DNA from 3 places in the Ruminococcus sp. Marseille-P328 genome. Region 1 is predicted to be linked to each of the others. Evidence: riboswitches for the same ligand, from Rfam matches in the RefSeq annotation. Region 1 holds a riboswitch; each other region holds the start of a gene.
The links. Region 1 has a riboswitch for cyclic di-GMP ahead of ACESTK_RS01555 (response regulator). Riboswitches for the same ligand answer to the same signal wherever they lie in the genome.
Positions count from the first base shown of each region.

Region 2: linked by a shared signal. The riboswitch ahead of ACESTK_RS05425 (substrate-binding periplasmic protein) and the one ahead of ACESTK_RS01555 (response regulator) in region 1 are both predicted to bind cyclic di-GMP.
Region 3: linked by a shared signal. The riboswitch ahead of ACESTK_RS05445 (ATP-binding protein) and the one ahead of ACESTK_RS01555 (response regulator) in region 1 are both predicted to bind cyclic di-GMP.

Region 1 is NZ_CAXUBQ010000001.1:333,109-338,749, forward strand. It holds gene ACESTK_RS01550 (ATP-binding protein) at 1-473, opposite strand, end outside; gene ACESTK_RS01555 (response regulator) at 554-3,427, opposite strand; cyclic di-GMP riboswitch class I at 3,591-3,666, opposite strand; gene ACESTK_RS01560 (helix-turn-helix domain-containing protein) at 3,800-4,249, opposite strand; gene ACESTK_RS01565 (alpha/beta hydrolase) at 4,252-5,250, opposite strand; gene ACESTK_RS01570 (MerR family transcriptional regulator) at 5,369-5,641, shown strand, end outside.
Region 2 is NZ_CAXUBQ010000005.1:111,708-117,348, reverse strand. It holds gene ACESTK_RS05435 (ABC transporter substrate-binding protein) at 1-460, opposite strand, end outside; gene ACESTK_RS05430 (ATP-binding protein) at 438-2,642, opposite strand; gene ACESTK_RS05425 (substrate-binding periplasmic protein) at 2,626-3,441, opposite strand; cyclic di-GMP riboswitch class I at 3,568-3,643, opposite strand; gene ACESTK_RS05420 (hypothetical protein) at 3,818-3,991, opposite strand; gene ACESTK_RS05415 (LysR family transcriptional regulator) at 4,018-4,911, opposite strand; gene ACESTK_RS05410 (alpha-L-fucosidase) at 5,188-5,641, opposite strand, start outside.
Region 3 is NZ_CAXUBQ010000005.1:119,804-125,444, reverse strand. It holds gene ACESTK_RS05450 (hypothetical protein) at 122-295, shown strand; gene ACESTK_RS05445 (ATP-binding protein) at 454-3,321, opposite strand; cyclic di-GMP riboswitch class I at 3,522-3,597, opposite strand; gene ACESTK_RS05440 (response regulator) at 3,749-5,641, opposite strand, start outside.

The DNA of each region.
Region 1 (5,641 bases):
TTGGCTGCCTGTGCCTCAAAAAATTCATGCTGGTTCGGATTCGGTTTACTTCTATAATGGTATGTAATGCGCTCCTTCCGGGAAAGCTGTTCCTTTAGATGCCCTGTCGAAATCCAGTCCTTAAATTCCTGTCTTTCTTTCTCATACAGATATTGAACCGCATATTGGTCAGCAGAAGAATTGAAATTATCACCCTGTTTCAGATTCATTTTTTTTACGTTGGTTCCATCGTTTATATGGAGAATTTCAAAGGAACCGGTATTTAATTCAACATAATAGACAGCCGTAAAATCTGCACATATCTTATCCAAAAGCCGTCTTTCCGCCATCTGTTCTTCCAACGTACTTTTCAGTTTTCTGTTCCTCATATGTACCATTACAGTCAGGATAAGAAGCAGAACGATCAGCACAGTTATAAAAACCAAAACAGTCACAGACTGCGGTTGCTTCGGAAATAAATTAATTTCTGTCATAACAAAATCCTCTCTCTATGTTTCCTGTCTGCTTTTCCCATGCATCTGGAAGGCTCCTGATTGCTGCGGTTGCCTCATAATCATTTATGACAGGCATTTTGCTTTCTCAACTCTTCGCTTATGGTCTGCTTAATTTTTTCCGCATCCAGCGGCTTTGCGAGATGTGCGTTCATTCCTGCTTCCATACACTTTTCTGCATCTTCCCTAAATGCATTTGCAGTCATAGCAATGATAGGGATTGTTTTTGCATCCTGCCGTTCCAGGGATCTTATTGTTTTTGTGGCAGTAAGCCCATCCATCACCGGCATCATAACATCCATTAAAATAACATCGTATGTTCCCGGTTCGGAAGCTTCAAAATGCTGAACAGCTTCTAACCCATTGTTCACTGTTTCTACTTTAGCCCCATTTTCCGTCAGCATAAATTCTGCTATTTCCACATTCAGCTCATTATCTTCAACCAATAATATCCGGACACCTGATATATCTGCATTGAAATCTTCTTTTTCTTCTGGCCGTGCATTCGTATCAATTTTAAATGGAAGTATTACAGTAAAACAGCTTCCTTCACCAAGCTTGCTTTCAACTGTTATGGTTCCGCCCATCTTTTCTACAAGTTGTTTCACAATAGGCATTCCCAGACCTGTCCCATTATAATCAGAACGTGGGAAATTATCTGCCTGTACAAATGGAGTAAACAATTCATTTTTTATAAATTCTTCTGACATTCCAATTCCATTATCTTTTATTTTAAATTCACATGTCATGTGATCTTCTAATCTTTCAATCGTTCTCATACTCATGTAAATAAAACCATTCACCTTATTGTACTTCATACTGTTTGTAAACAGATTCATCAATATTTTTTTCAGATGAACTGCATTGCTCCAAACATATATACCACTGTAATCATCATGTTCTCCTATAACATGAAGTCCTTTTTCTTCTGCCTGAAAAGATAGTGACTCCGTGATTTCCTGACATACCTGATCCAGATTGATGGATTCATCACCAAAAACCACTGTATCTGATTCTAACTTTGCCATATCTAAAACATCATTTATCAATGATAGTAGCAGTTTCGATGACTCATGTATTTTATTCATGCAATCCTTTGCCCGCTCAGCATCATTTCCGCTTTTCTCAAGAATCGTAAGCATACCAATAATACCATTGATCGGTGTTCTGATATCATGAGACATGTTATTTAAAAAGGAAGTCTTAGCCTTATTGGCACTCTGTGCTTCTACAAGTGCATTTTGTAATTCCTGCTGTTTTTCTTCAAGCTCCTGATTCAGCTTCAATGCCTGCTCAGCAGACTTCTTGGATTTTTCTTCCGCACGTTTTGATTTTTTCAAAGAATCAAGAATTATACACAGAACAACGAAAAAAGAAATTCCAGCGATAAGTGAAACTGTCAGTAAATTGTCCTGAATAAAATCCTTCGCTGTAACTTTTCGTAAGGAAGCATTATACGAAACTACTGCACCTGAAAATTGAGTTGTAGGCATAGATGTCAGTGTTTTATTCAGAATGGACAAAAGAACCGGTTCTCCCTGCAGAATAGCAAATGGAACATCAGCTTCTTTTGTCAGGAAAACACTATGAAGCTTATTATTTTTCAAATAGTCTGAAACAGTACCTGAATTGCTTACAATACAATCCGTCTCCCCTTTCTGCATTGCTTTTACTGCTGCATCTGATGTTTCATATTCCACAACCTTCCATTGCGGATAATTGTATGAAAGATATGCTTTCAATGCAAAATCATCTTTTTCAACGGCAACTATATTCTCTTTATTTTCATCAAAAGAATCCTTTGCCGTAATTGCTGCCATATTGAGAGTCAACAGCGTATCCGACAAAGCAAATCCATTTGTTTCTGCAAAGTATGGATTCTGGTTTGCATGAAAAATCAGGTCTATTTTTCCATCCTGCAATGCCTGAAGCAGTTCACTTCTTGTCTCATATCCATTTAATTCAAATTCCAGAGTCTGACCTTGCAGACAATTTTCTGCAAGATCCACATAATCTGTAATAACACCTGTCAGTTTACCTGTTGATGGATCTACACTGCTGATACCTCCATCCTGATTCAGATACCCTATCCGGATTGCACCATGCTGCCCGATCCACTCACTTTCTTCTTTTGAAAGAAACGAGCTGCTCTGTGCAGAAAGATAACGCCTGTAGAGATCATCTGTGTAAAATGGGTTGTCATCCTTGATTCTGCGCATAGCACTATCCAGTGCTTCTTTGATATCCGGACGTTCTGGATTTATAGCGAAATAGATTTCTGTCTCTCCAATACTTGTAAGCGGTGAAATATCCGATTCTTCCCAACGGGATTCTTCTACCGAAACGAAGCAGTCAATTTCATGTTTCGACAGTTTGTCCATAACTTCTGCGGTATTAGAAACATTGACATGCTGCATATGCAGACCATACTTTAACTCCCATTCGTTAAGCACATCCTCCGTTATATTATCTTTAAACACACCAATATTTTTTCCCTCAAAAGAATCCAGATTTCCTGCTGTAAGATCCATATTGGATGCATCCGTATAGATGTAATATTTCTCTTCCCCCATAGGCATATCGGAAAAAAGCATATTTTCAGCACGTTCGTCTGTATAGGAAATGTCACCAAGAATATCAATCTCTCCATTTTCCAACTGTGTAAAGCAGTTTTTCCAATCACTTGTTATGTATTTATATGTCCATCCTGCATAACCTGCAATATCTTGAAGATACTCATAACCATAGCCGCTTCTTTCTCCCTTTTCATTGACGGTATTATAAGTTTCTTCAAAAGATCCTACCCGGATAACATTGTCAGAGTTTTCTTTGGCAAATGTAGGAACGGATAAAACAATAAAACATATAATTGTGCAAAATATAATGTAACAAAATTTGAAATTCATTATATTCTGTACTAATTTGCACTTCTTCATCTTTCTCCCCTCCTCTAGGCTACAGTTGCTTGCTTCCAGATTTTAATTTTACATTCATTAATTGTCAATAACCTCCCCGCTATTTTTCCAAACAGCTTCTGTATTACTTATTCAAGTGCTCTACCATAAAAAAGCACTGCCAAACAGACAGTGCAACCTCATTTCATGCAACTGGCTGCCATTTTACAGGCCCTATAGCTTTGCGTCCCAGACTTTCATCTGGTTTGCCGATTTCCTTATTATAGCTTTAATACTTATGCAAAAAAACTGATTTCATTATACTTTAATGCTCTAGTATACACAAGAAAACATTACCGTTTTAACGACAAAAATAAAAAAAGAACAGCCGATACATATACTCGAACTATTCTTCTACTTCCGAAGACCACGCAGCATTGACATCACTGTTTCCTGCTCATTTGTACTCAGATTATTCCATATCCTTAAAACTTCTTTCTGTTTTTCTGTCAGATTCTCTGAATTACCTTCCTGAAAAAACTGTGATAATGTCACGCCCAAAGCTGTACATATTTTTTCAAGTGTGATCAGCGACGGCAGGTTTTCCTGCGCCATGATTCTTCCCAGTGATGACTGGGAAATTCCAAATACACATAAGCATGATACAATAGAGGCATGCTGAAGGAGGATCTCATATGGCAAAGCAAGCTGTACAATTTCTTCTTTTGTATGATATTTGTTATTCAACTCCATCGTTATTTTTAATGCCCTTTGAGACAGCTCATGCATGATCAGATGGTCTTCACTTCCACCGTCTACAGTATATCCGTGATTCATATTACTCAAATATTCTTCAAATGTCATGATTAACCAACCCCATTTTCTTTAAAAAATTTCTGGATTTTATCAAATGGGATTACATCCAGATTATCATAAAGATCTGTATGAACAGCCCCTGGAATTGTCAGCAACTCTTTATTGGATGTGTACTTGCTGTCCTTGATCATATTTTCATAAGCATCTTTTCCAAAATAATAACTGTGCGCTTTTTCTCCATGAACGATAAGGACTGCACTTCTGATTTCATTACAATACTTTAATATTGGCTGATTCATAAATGACATACATCCAATACTGTTCCAGCCCCCATTGGAATTCAGGCTCCTTTTATGATAACATCTGCCTTTATAATACTCACTATAATCTTTTACGAAGAGAGGGGCATCTTCCGGAACCGGAAGTGGAACACAACCACCGCTTCTGGAATACTCGCCTTTACGGTATTCTTGTGTTCTGAGGGCATTCAGTGACTGTTTCTTTGCATAACGTGCTTCTTCACTGTCCTCAGAATCAAAGTACCCATTTGCATTTACCCTTGTCATATCATACATGGCAGATGCTACAGTTGCTTTTATTCTTGTATCCAATGCAGTTGCGTTAAGAGCCATTCCACCCCATCCGCAGATTCCAATGATTCCTATTTTATCCGTATCCACATCTTCCCGAACAGAAAGAAAATCAACAGCAGCCATGAAATCTTCTGTATTAATATCCGGAGAAGCCATGAATCTTGGATTGCCTCCACTTTCCCCCGTAAAAGAAGGATCAAATGCAATCGTTAAATATCCTTTTTCAGCCATCGTCTGCGCATATAATCCGGAACACTGTTCTTTGATTGCACCAAATGGTCCGCTTACGGCAATCGCAGGATATTTCCCTGACACATTTTTCGGCTTATACAGATCTGCAGCAAGTGTGATTCCATAACGATTTACAAATGTCACTTTCTTATGATCTACTTTTTTACTCTGTGGAAAAGTTTTATCCCATTCAGATACCAACTTTAATTCTTCTGTTTTTAACATATTCAACATCCTCCATATGCAAAATTTCTTGTAATTATACTAACAATAGTATATGATATAAATATCATACAACCTAAAGTTAACTTTAGGTCAAGCATATTTTGAAAGAAGGTTTTTTATGTATACAATCGGTCAGGTCTCTGCAATGTTTGGTCTCCCTGTTTCTACCTTAAGATATTATGACAAGGAAGGTTTTTTCCCTAATCTGGAGCGTAAAGGAAACATCCGTTATTTCAGCGATAATGAGTTGGAAGCGCTTCGTATCATTGAATGTCTGAAGAAATCTGGGCTTGAGATCAAAGATATAAAGCAATTTTTTATCTGGGTATCTGAAGGCAGCGCCAGCTATGAAAAAAGGAAAGAATTATTTGAAGCCAGAAAATCAGCTGTT
Region 2 (5,641 bases), on a different contig from region 1:
CAAAAAGGTCCTTGTTCACTACAAAACCGTGGGCATCTGCACACACGGGAAGCCAGTTTACGCTGCCATCCTCGTTCATAAAACTGCTGAGGTAGGTATCATAGACAGCACCTGCCTCATTGGTTGTGGAAAGATCCATCAGACTGTCATTCAGCGGACTTGCGTCATGCAGGGAAAACCGGCAGCAGGTAATAATATCCGGCAATCCACCGTTTTCATCAAGAAATTTATAAAAATCCAGATCATTATTGCCGACTACAAATTCAACATTGATATCCGGAAGCTGTTCCTGGATGTATGGTGCATATTTATCATACAGGCTGGTGCTCCATAAATACACTGTGATGGTTTCTGCATCTTCTTTTTCTGCAATTTTTCTGCCGCAGCCTGACAAAAGTGATGTGCCTGTCGCCATCACCAGAAGTACAGCAAGTAACTTACTCCGTTTTTTCTTTTTCATTATGACTCCCCCTGAAACTGTGTTTCATTAGTTTATAAATTATATTTATTAATAATTTTCCATCAACAGGCTTTGCTATATGTTCATCCATTCCTGCTTCTTTAGCTCTCAGTCTGTCCTCCGTGAATGCATTTGCTGTCATTGCAATGATCGGAATCATCTTTGCATCCTCTCTGTCCAGAGAACGGATTTTCTTTGTAGCTTCATAACCATTCATAACTGGCATCATAATGTCCATAAGAATGACATCAAATTCACCAGGTTTACTTTTTCTGAATAGCTCAACAGCTTCCTGTCCATTCCATGCTTTCGTCACCTCAGCACCTTCATTCTGGAGCATAAATTCTGCAATTTCCATGTTCAGCTCATTATCTTCTGCCAGAAGAATATGCAGCCCCTTTATAGATTTTTCTGATACATCCTTCTGTTTTTCACGTTTATCCGCATTCATATCTATTTTGAACGGAACCCGGATCACAAATGTAGTTCCTGTTCCTTCTTCACTTTCAAAGGTAATGGCTCCGCCCATTTTCTCGACCAGATTCTTTGCAATCGGCATCCCAAGTCCTGTTCCGGCAAATTTTGTGCGGCTTCCTGTGTGTTCCTGTGCAAATGGTTCAAAAATATGTTTTTGGAACTCCTCAGTCATTCCGATTCCGGTATCCCGGCAGACAAATTCCATTGTGGTCATTCCTGGCTGTCCGGCTGGGATTTCCATGCAGCTGATATAGATATGTCCGTTTTCTCTGTTATATTTCACCGCATTGGACAGGATATTCATCATCACCCGTTTCACATACCCCGGACTTCCAATAAAATCCCGGTGTGTGATTTCTTTTTTCTCCCACACGATCCTGATATTCTGTTCTGCAGCCATCTGCTCGATTACAGCAAGTACTTCCCTTGAAATACTGCTCAGATTAAATGGAATCTCTTCCAGAACGATTTCGCCTGACTCCAGCTTACTCATATCCAGAATTTCATTTACCAGTTCCAGCAGCAGGTTAGATGCTTCTTTCACCTTTGTTCTGTATTCCGTCTGCTTTTCCATATCATCTGCATAATAGTCTGCCATATGTACCATGCCGCAGATTCCATTGATCGGAGTCCGGATATCATGGCTCATTCGCTGTAGAAACTCTGTTTTTGCCTCATTGGCTGCTTCTGCCTTTTTTGCTGCTATCAGAAGTTCTTCTTTATATTTTTCATCTTTTTCCTGTTCCTGTTTTCGGTGTGCCAGATTGGTTCTGTATGTCCAGAACCAGAATATACTAAACATCAGAAAATAAAGAAAAATAACGCTTATCACACTTAGTGGAAGGTTATGGAACACTTCTGTATCCGGAAGATACGCATAGATATAATAATCCCTCTGCTTCAGCATAATTCCGTAACATCCGATTCCTTCATTCTTCAAATGGTAAATGTGCTGACTATCTGTATGTCTCTTCATTGCCTGAATAACTTCGTTGTCAGCCGTATTCTGCCCCAGCAGGCTCTCATCATTGCTGGCAACAACAATCCCCTCGTCTGCGACAATAATCGTTCCATCTTTCTGGATACTATAACCATTTAAAAGTCCCTGTATCGTCAGTGTATAGTTTCTGGAAAATTCAGGAGGTGTGTAATAGTAGATTGCCACAATACCCGGTGCATCTTTTCTGGCACAGGCTGCAATATCAATATAGGATCCGTCTTCCCTGGCAAACCGTTCTGAATAAGATCTTTCTTCATATCCGGTAAAATCCATAATAATGTCTTTTTGCAGATACTCCGTAATCTCATCAGTCAGAGACTCATCCGTACTGTATTCGCAGTCCGTCTTTCCCTCTGTATCCAGTACAATGATACCATCCACCCAGAGAGTCTGCAGGTTTTCTTTCAGGAACTCCCGGCTTAGATGACCGCCGTTTTCTTTTTCCGTTTTAATATTTGTACTCATCTGTCTGGCACTTTCAATAGCACGGAGGAGGCTTTTGGATTCCGAAGATTCATTATAATGGGTGTAGGTGGAACACTGCACTTTGACATAATTTACAATCTCTACCATTCTTTTCTCTGCTTCCGTTTTCTCCGCATGAAAGAAATAAAACAGAGAGACTACTGCCACACAGATTCCAATCATACCACCGAGCAGCTGGATTCGTTTTTCTTTTTTCTTTCTCTTAATATCCAAGATCATCCACCTCCAGATATTTCTGGGGATCATCCAGATATTTTCCAATAATTTTCAGGGATGTGCCATCCTGACGCATTTCTTCCAGAGTCTGGCTCATCTGCTCACAGATTCCTCTGTCATCATCTTTTGCAAAAGCGACACCTATTCCAGTGATCATCAAAGGTTCTTCCAGGATACAGAAGCTTGCATCATAATCCTTCATATACTGAACAATCGATTCCTCATGTGCGGCGACTGCATCTACATAGCCTTTTCCCAGAAATGTATAGATCAGTTCCCTGTGTCCTAGGCTGATCAGATTGCCCAGCTTTGGGATTCTTTCATCTGTCCGGTTCAGAAAGATGCCTTCCGGTTTGGTTGTGGACTGGACAGCAAGGTTCTTTCCCTCCAGGTCATTCAGGCTGTAGATATCGCTGTTCTCATTTACAGCGACCACCTGACGGCTTGCTATGTACGGTCCTGCCCAGCGGTAATCGTCAAGACGTCCTTCCATAGAAAAGCAGCCCATGATACAGTCAATCTCTCCGCTCTCTACCAGTTCTTTTTTCTTCTCCCAGTTGATCTGGACAACCTCCACCTGATATCCCATTCTTTTGAAAGCTTCTGTAGCCAGTTCTACATCTATACCCGTCGGTACACCATCCTCATTCAGATAATTGTATGGTGGATAGTTATCGCTTCCGAGGGTAATAACAGGCTTTTCAGTTTCTTCTTTCGTGTTATCTTTGTTTTTACACCCTGCCAGGGTGACTGCTAAAATTCCCGCAAGCAGAATGCCTGCAATCACTTTTTTTCCTTTCATTTTCTGTCTATCCTAACTATCCTTCTCGTATTTTTCATATCTGATTCCCTGCCATAAAATTATTATTGTTACGTCTATGAAATAACACCGTAAAAAAACACTGTCTCACAGACAGTGCACCTCAGTTCATGCAACTGGCTGCCATTTTACAGGCCCTATAGCTTTGCGTCACAGACTTTCGTCTGTTTTGCCGATTTTCTTATTATAGCTTTTAAAATTCTGCAAAAAACCTATTTTATTATACTCCATTGCTCCACTTTACACAAGAAAAACCTCACCGCTTTAACACTTAAAAATTAAAAAAAGAACAGCCGATACATATACTCGAACTGTTCTCCTTCTTCCGAAGTCCACGCAGCATTGACATTACTGTTTCCTACTCATTTGTACTCAGATCGTTCCATATCCTTGGAACTTCTTTTTGCTCTTCTGTCAGCTTCTCCGAATTAATATCATAGGTTATTACGTTTTTACTTTCTTCTACGTTTTTGTGAGGCGGCCAGCCTGTAATAGGGCCAACTTCCGGATCTTTTGCATTATTAAAATGCATTCTAAAATTTTTTCCATACACTTGGTTTAACCCCGCCCGGATACAATTGTATTTTTTAGTTCCCTTGCCGCAGCTCCCATAGGATGCTGGCTGTCATACACCAGGCAGATCTGGCGTTCCGGAATTTCATCTTTTAATGGAATCTGTACGATCTCTTTTTTCAAAAGGGAAGGTGCAGCCATTGGCTGGGGCAAAAAGGCAAGCCCGAGCTCGCATTTTACCAGAGGCAGGATCTGATCCGCAGTGGCAGCTTCCGTATCCGGGGAAAGATCCAGGCCATGGGACAAAAATACGCTGTTGTAAAATTTATAGGTCATAGTTTCCCGCCCAAGAGAAATCATCGGATAGTTCTTTACCTCCCGAAGGGAAAGTTCCTGGCTGCCAAGGGCAGTAAAAGTAGTGCCTCCAACCAGAATCTCCTGAAACGGCATGAGCATGATCTGTTTCAATGGGGAATCCACCTCTGCCGGAGTGGAAACTACTGCAAAATCAATCTTTCCGCTTTTAACAGCTTCAATGGCTTCCGGTGTGGAATGGTTGTAAAGCTTCAGCCGGATTCCCGGATAAGTCATGTGAAAACTTTTTAATTTATCCAGCAGGAAAATATTGAGGGCAGTTTCACTGGCACCGATGGCTACACTTCCGTGAGATAATCCGGAGCTGTCTGCCAGCTCCTCTTCTGCTGCCTGAAACTGCTCCATTGCACTTAGCACATGATTATAAAGCCGTTCTCCTTCCGGAGTGAGCTGTACGCCGCGGTTGGTACGGATAAATAAAGTGGTATTCAGCTGTTGTTCCAGACAATTCATGGCCCGGGTAATATTAGGCTGGCTGTTGTTTAACGCCTGAGCCGCCTTGGTAAAATTGTGGTATTTTGCCACATAATAAAAAATCTTATAATACTCGAAGTTAACATCCATAATATTTTTCCTTTTCTTTTGGCATATCATATGTTTATTTCAGTTATATCAATTATAGTTTTTACTTATTTCTACGTCAAGCGTATTATGTACTCGAAAACCATATGGCGTTGTACTTGCCACATGCTTCCCTCTTAAGGTAGAAACTACCACCACCTCCCCTGTATATCGCTTAAGAGGAAAATACCCTTTAGGATGATTTCTACTCCTAAAGGGTATTTTTATAAATAATTATTTATTTAATTTATGAAATAATATAAAACAATACTTAACCGCTCAGGTATTTTCCGGATAAATCCCAATAAACGTTAGAAGCGGAAGTACACGGAAATCATGTAAAACAATTTTCATTTCCCTGGCTTTTTTCCCCTTAACAGGAATGATCTTCTGATAGCCAATTACCGTTCCTGTGTAAATACTGTTCCATATTTCCCCTTCTTTAACAAATACCTCATATTTTTCTACTCTCTGGCTATAGCAGACAGCCTCTTTTAATACCAGATACCCCAAATTGTATGAGTCGTCCAGGCAAATCGTTATCTCTACTGGCAGCTCACTGCTTTCAGGCTGATACCATGCTTCTAAAGTATCCTTTGTCAAATTGGAAGCCGGATGCGCCGGATCTTCATTTTCCGAAAAAACATGTGCTGTACTCATTAAATTATGAGCAAAAGATTTCTTTTTCCAGCTTCCAAATTCTTCCAGACGTTTAACATCATTTTTATGAAGA
Region 3 (5,641 bases), on a different contig from region 1:
AATATTATTTTTTCTGATTTGTAGGCTCCGAAAAGCCTTGTATTTACAGTGTTCCTAATAGGAAGTAATCATATGTTTGCACTTACACATCTGTTTTCCAGACTGAACGAGGAAATGCGAAATGAAAAAAGGTGAAGAATCCAGACAACTCCTGATTGAGTGTGCGGCTGAATTATTATGGAAAAATGGATATTCTGCTACTGGAATCAGCGAAATTCTCAAACAAACAGACCTTCCAGTAAGAAAAAATATGATTGAAATGTACCTGGAATACCGGTCATATCATGGCATCTGAAAGGAACTTATGTAAGTTCTGAAAAAATATTTTTGGGGAGGGAATCCTCCCCATTCTTATATCGTGGTACTTTCAAAGATTAAATTGTTAAAGCGCTCTTTAAAGAAAAAAGTCCTATGCAATTTTCCAGAGTGGCACTCCATTAGTATAACATGCAATTAATATTTTTCCTGCTGCCTTATTACTTCTGATAATATTGACAGCAGCTTATCAGCCTGGACTGGCTTTGCTATATGTTCATTCATTCCGGCTGCAATAGCCTCCCGCTTATCTTCCTCAAATGCATTTGCTGTCATTGCAATGATTGGTATACACGCCTTGTCCTTATCTGGTAAATTTCTGATTTCCTGTGTTGCCTTATAACCGTCCATTTTAGGCATCTGGATATCCATGAGGATCACATCATATGTTCCAACCGGCATTTGCATTATCCTGTTTACACACTGGATACCATCCTCCACACGTTCTGTTTTAAGACCTGCACGCTCAAGTATTGCTTCTGCAATCTCTGCATTCAGATCATTGTCCTCTGCCAAAAGGATATTCCTTCCCTCAAGTATTTCACTGCAGGATTCTGGATTTTCAGCATGTTTTTTTACATAATAGCTTTCATCCGCTATCCTGTGTTTCAGTGTTACAGTAAAAGTGCTGCCCTTTCCAAGCTCACTCTCCACATCGATTGTTCCACCGAGCAGATCAACATATTTCTTTACGATTGACATTCCAAGTCCGCTTCCTGTGATTTTGCTCTTCGTGGTGTTTCGTTCACGAGTGAATGCTTCGAAAATTTTTGACAGATAATCCTGGCTCATACCAATTCCGGTATCGCTCACCCTGGTCCTTACAATCATGTACCCAGGCTCCTCGCAGGGTAATTCATCTATATCTACCATAACAGAACCACCGGCTGGAGTATATTTTATGGCATTACTCAGGATGTTGACAAATATTTCTTTTACCTTGGTAGTATCTGTCAGTATATTTTCATGTTCTACATTTATTGTGTAATGAAGAGCAAGATTCTTTTTCTTTGCTTCATCCTCAAATATTTCAAACAGAGTCTGCCGGATATCCTCAATCCGTCCATAGTTCTCATCAATTTCCATCCTTCCGCTCTCAATCCGAGCCATATCAAGTACATTATTTATGATTGACAGAAGAAGGTTTCCTGACTGCTGAAGTTTTTTTAAATGTTCTGAAGTTTCAGGCAAATCCTTTCCTTTCAGTTCATTCTCCATAAGCTGTGCATAGCCCAGAATTGCATTCATAGGAGTACGGATGTCATGTGACATATTGTTAAGGAAACGAGTCTTTGCCAGATTAGCTTCTTCTGCTTTTTTCAGAGCGATTTCCAACTTGTCATTAAGCTTTTGTGTATCATTTGCAGCAAGCTTTGCGACAGCTTCTGCTTTCCTTGCCTTCCGTAAAAGTACGAGGATAATACTAATGATAGTGAGTACAAAAAATCCTGCCGTAGCAAAAAAAGCAAGCATATTGTCTTTTACAAAATCCAAAAATGTTACCTTATCTGCTGTACTGTCATAAATAGCAAGTGCACTTGTAAGCATGTCAGACGGCATAGCCTTTAAGGTTTTATTCAATATTGATAAGAGGGTTCCCTCTCCACTTCTAACTGCAAAGCATGCCTCCATTGTTTTTGTAAGTGGAATACTCTTGAAATTTTGACTGTTATCATATATTAGTGCCTGACTTGCGCCCATGAGGAAACAGTCTGCTTTTTCATGAATGACCATATCTGCTGCATCGTCAAGCGAATCACAATCTATAAGCTTCCATTGGGGATAACTGAATGCAATATGCTGTTTTAAGGCATATTTTTCCCTGGGCACAGCTACAGTATACACCTTATTCTCATCAAATTTTTCCTCATCTGTTACCGCCATCAGGCTGTAGGTCCAGGCTGTGTTTGTAAGTGTATATCCGTTTTTTTCTGCAAAATATGGATTCCTGCCAGCATAAAAAATCATGTCAATCTCTCGTTCTTGTAAAGCCTGAAGCATTTCATCATATTCATCATATTCCTGTATATTAAATTCCAGTATCTGATTTCCCAGACAGTCTTTGGCATAAGAGAAATATTCTGCCAGCATACCGGTAAATTTTCCAGTCTCTTCGTCCAGGGAAAATACTGCCGCATCATTACTCAGAAATCCGATCCGGATCCCATCATGTTCTTCCAACCAGGACTTTTCTCCGCCTGTAAGACTTTGACAATAATCAAGCGTAAAATACTTTTTATACAGATCCGCCTTGAAAAAAGGACTATCCTGATCCAGCTGACGCATAGCCCAGTCCAACTCTGTCTTGATATCGCTGCGCTCTTTATTTATTACAAAATATATGCCGGATTTACCAATCGTGGTAACGGATGATATTCCCTGTTCAGACCAGATGGATTCCTCCAGAGATACAAAACAATCGATTTCATGATTCGCTAATTTCTTTTCGACATCATCATCACTATTCACATTTACATGTTTTGTATGTATGCCATTCTTATTTTCCCATTCTGTCAGCATGATTTCAGGCTCAGTCCCCATGAGCACACCTACACGTTTCCCATCCATAGACTTGAAATCAGACGTCCCAATATCCGTATCCGATAAATCAGCATAAAGGATATATTTTTCCTCACCCATGGGTTCATCCGGGAAAAGCATCTTCTGTGCACGTTCATCGGTGTAAGAAATATCGCCCATGATATCAATCTCACCATTTTCAAGCTTATCAAAACAGTTGGACCAGTCACATTTCACATACTCAAATTTCCATCCGGTATAACCTGCCAGAGCCTGCATGAGCTCGTAGCCATAACCTCGTCTGACACCGTTTTTATCGACATAATTAAAGGTATCCTCAAATGAGCCGACACGGATGGTCTGTGGCTGTTTTTCATCATTATTCGTTTCAGCAGCCTGGCAGTGTACCGATAACATCATCCACATTCCCAGGACCACAAATATACATGCAAATAGTACGGCTGATTTTTTTCTACTTTTATCCATATTTTTTATTTCCTTCATCCGTTTGTGTTTTATGATGTTCCAAACACCAGGTCAAAAACAGCAAGTATTGTTTTTATATCAATCGGTTTTGCAATATGTGCATTCATCCCTGTTGCTGTGTACTGCTGCTGTGTAATTTCCATCATCTCTGCAATGCCCCGGGTGATAAAAACGCTGCCAAACAGGCAGCGCATCTCATTTCATGCAACTGGCTGCCATTTTACAGGCCCTGTAGCTTTGCGTCGCAGACTTTCATCTGTTTTGCCGATTTCCATATTAGAGCATTTAAAATTATACAAAAAAACTGATTTTATTATACTCCCTTGCTCCACTTTACACAAGAAAAACCTCACCGCTTTAACGCTTAAAAATAATTTGAAAACCTGCTAAAAAGTTGTTAACCGAACTTCTTAGCAGGTTTTTATTACTAATCTGTCAGATTATTTTGTAATGTACTGATCAATTCCTCTATAACGATTGGCTTGGATAAGAATCCATTCATACCGCATTCCAACGCTTTCTTTCTGTCCTCGTCAAAAGCATTGGCCGTCATGGCAAGGATGGTGATTCCTGCCAGTGCCGGATCCCTAAGGGCACGGATCTGCTTCGTGGCCTCATATCCGTTCATTACCGGCATCTGCACATCCATCAGCACCAAATCATAACCGCCCGGTTTCGACCTCTTGACCTTCTCTACTGCCTCTGCCCCATTTTCTGCAGTATCCACCAGGAAGCCATATTCATTAAGGATCTCCACCGCAATTTCACTGTTCAGCTCATTGTCTTCCACAAGCAGTATACATCTGCCTCTGAAATCTGAGCATGCCGCCGGAAGAACAGGCTTCTCCTGCTCAGCCTGATTCTGGCCAATGGCAGTCATCAGGGTATCTCTGATATCGGACATAAACAGAGGTTTCGCACAGAATGCAGTTACTCCTGCAGCCCTGGCTTCCACTTCGATGTCTGACCAGTCATAAGCAGTCAGAATAATGATCGGTGTATCGTCACCAAGACTGCGGATCTGTCTGGTGACCTCAATACCATTCATATCCGGCAGTCGCCAGTCGATGATATAAGCATGGAAGGCATCCCCAAGCTCCATAGACTGTCGTGCACGCAGAACAGCCTCCTTACCGGAAAGTGTCCATTCCGAACGCATTCCAACCCTCACAAGTATTTTTGTCACGCTGTCACAGGTATTAAAATCGTCATCTACAACCAGAGCCTTAAGACCTTCCAGCTCTATGATCTTCTCTATACGTTGGTGCTCAGGCTGAGTCCGGAATGGCAGTCGGACGATAAATTCGGTACCTTTCCCCTGCTCTGTCCGGACCTCAATGGTGCCGCCCATCATATCCACAATATTCTTGGTGATGGCCATACCAAGTCCTGTACCCTGAGTCCTGCTTACAGTGGAAGTCCGCTCCCTCTCAAAAGGAGAAAAGATCTTCTGTACAAATTCCTGACTCATACCGATTCCGTTATCCTTCACCCGGATCTCGTACAGTTCACTGCCTCTTTGGAGACCCGGATACTGTTTCAGCCGGACAGAAACGGTTCCGCCAGCAGGAGTAAACTTGATCGCATTGGACAAAAGATTCAGCAGCACCTGATTCAGTCGTGTCTTATCACAATAGACATCCTCATTTGTCACATCCATGGCATCCATATAAAGCTCCAGCTGTTTCGCATGGATCTGCCCGCTGATGATCGTCTTCAGATCATGAAGCACATCCGACAGACTGACCTCCGTTTCTTCCAGATGGATCTTTCCGCTCTCAATCCGGCTCATATCCAGGATATCATTGATCAGGGAAAGCAGATGGTTACTGGAGGAAAGGATCTTTCCCAGATAATCCCGAACCTTGTTTTTATCATCAATATTGCTTACAGCCAGTGTGGTAAAGCCGATGATCGCATTCATTGGTGTCCGGATATCGTGAGACATGTTGGAAAGGAAGGTACTCTTGGCCCTGTTTGCTGTCTCCGCCGCACGGACTGCCTCAGAAAGTGCCTGGTTCATTTTCCAGTCCGAGGTACGGTCCGACAGAACCAGGATGTATTTCTTTTTTCCATTTACCTCACTACCCATTGCAATATTATGGAACCAGCGTTTTTCCCCTGTTTTCTGATGAACATATTCAAAATCCCATTCTCGCTGTTCATGAACCTTGATTTCTTCCAGATAATTTTTCTCCGGATCTTCATGTTCCGCCGGATGCAATTTTCCCAGAACACGAATATCTCTACGAATCTGTTCTACCGTAATACCCAGCAGATTTTCCGCATTTGGGCTGACGTAATCTGCCTGATATGTTTT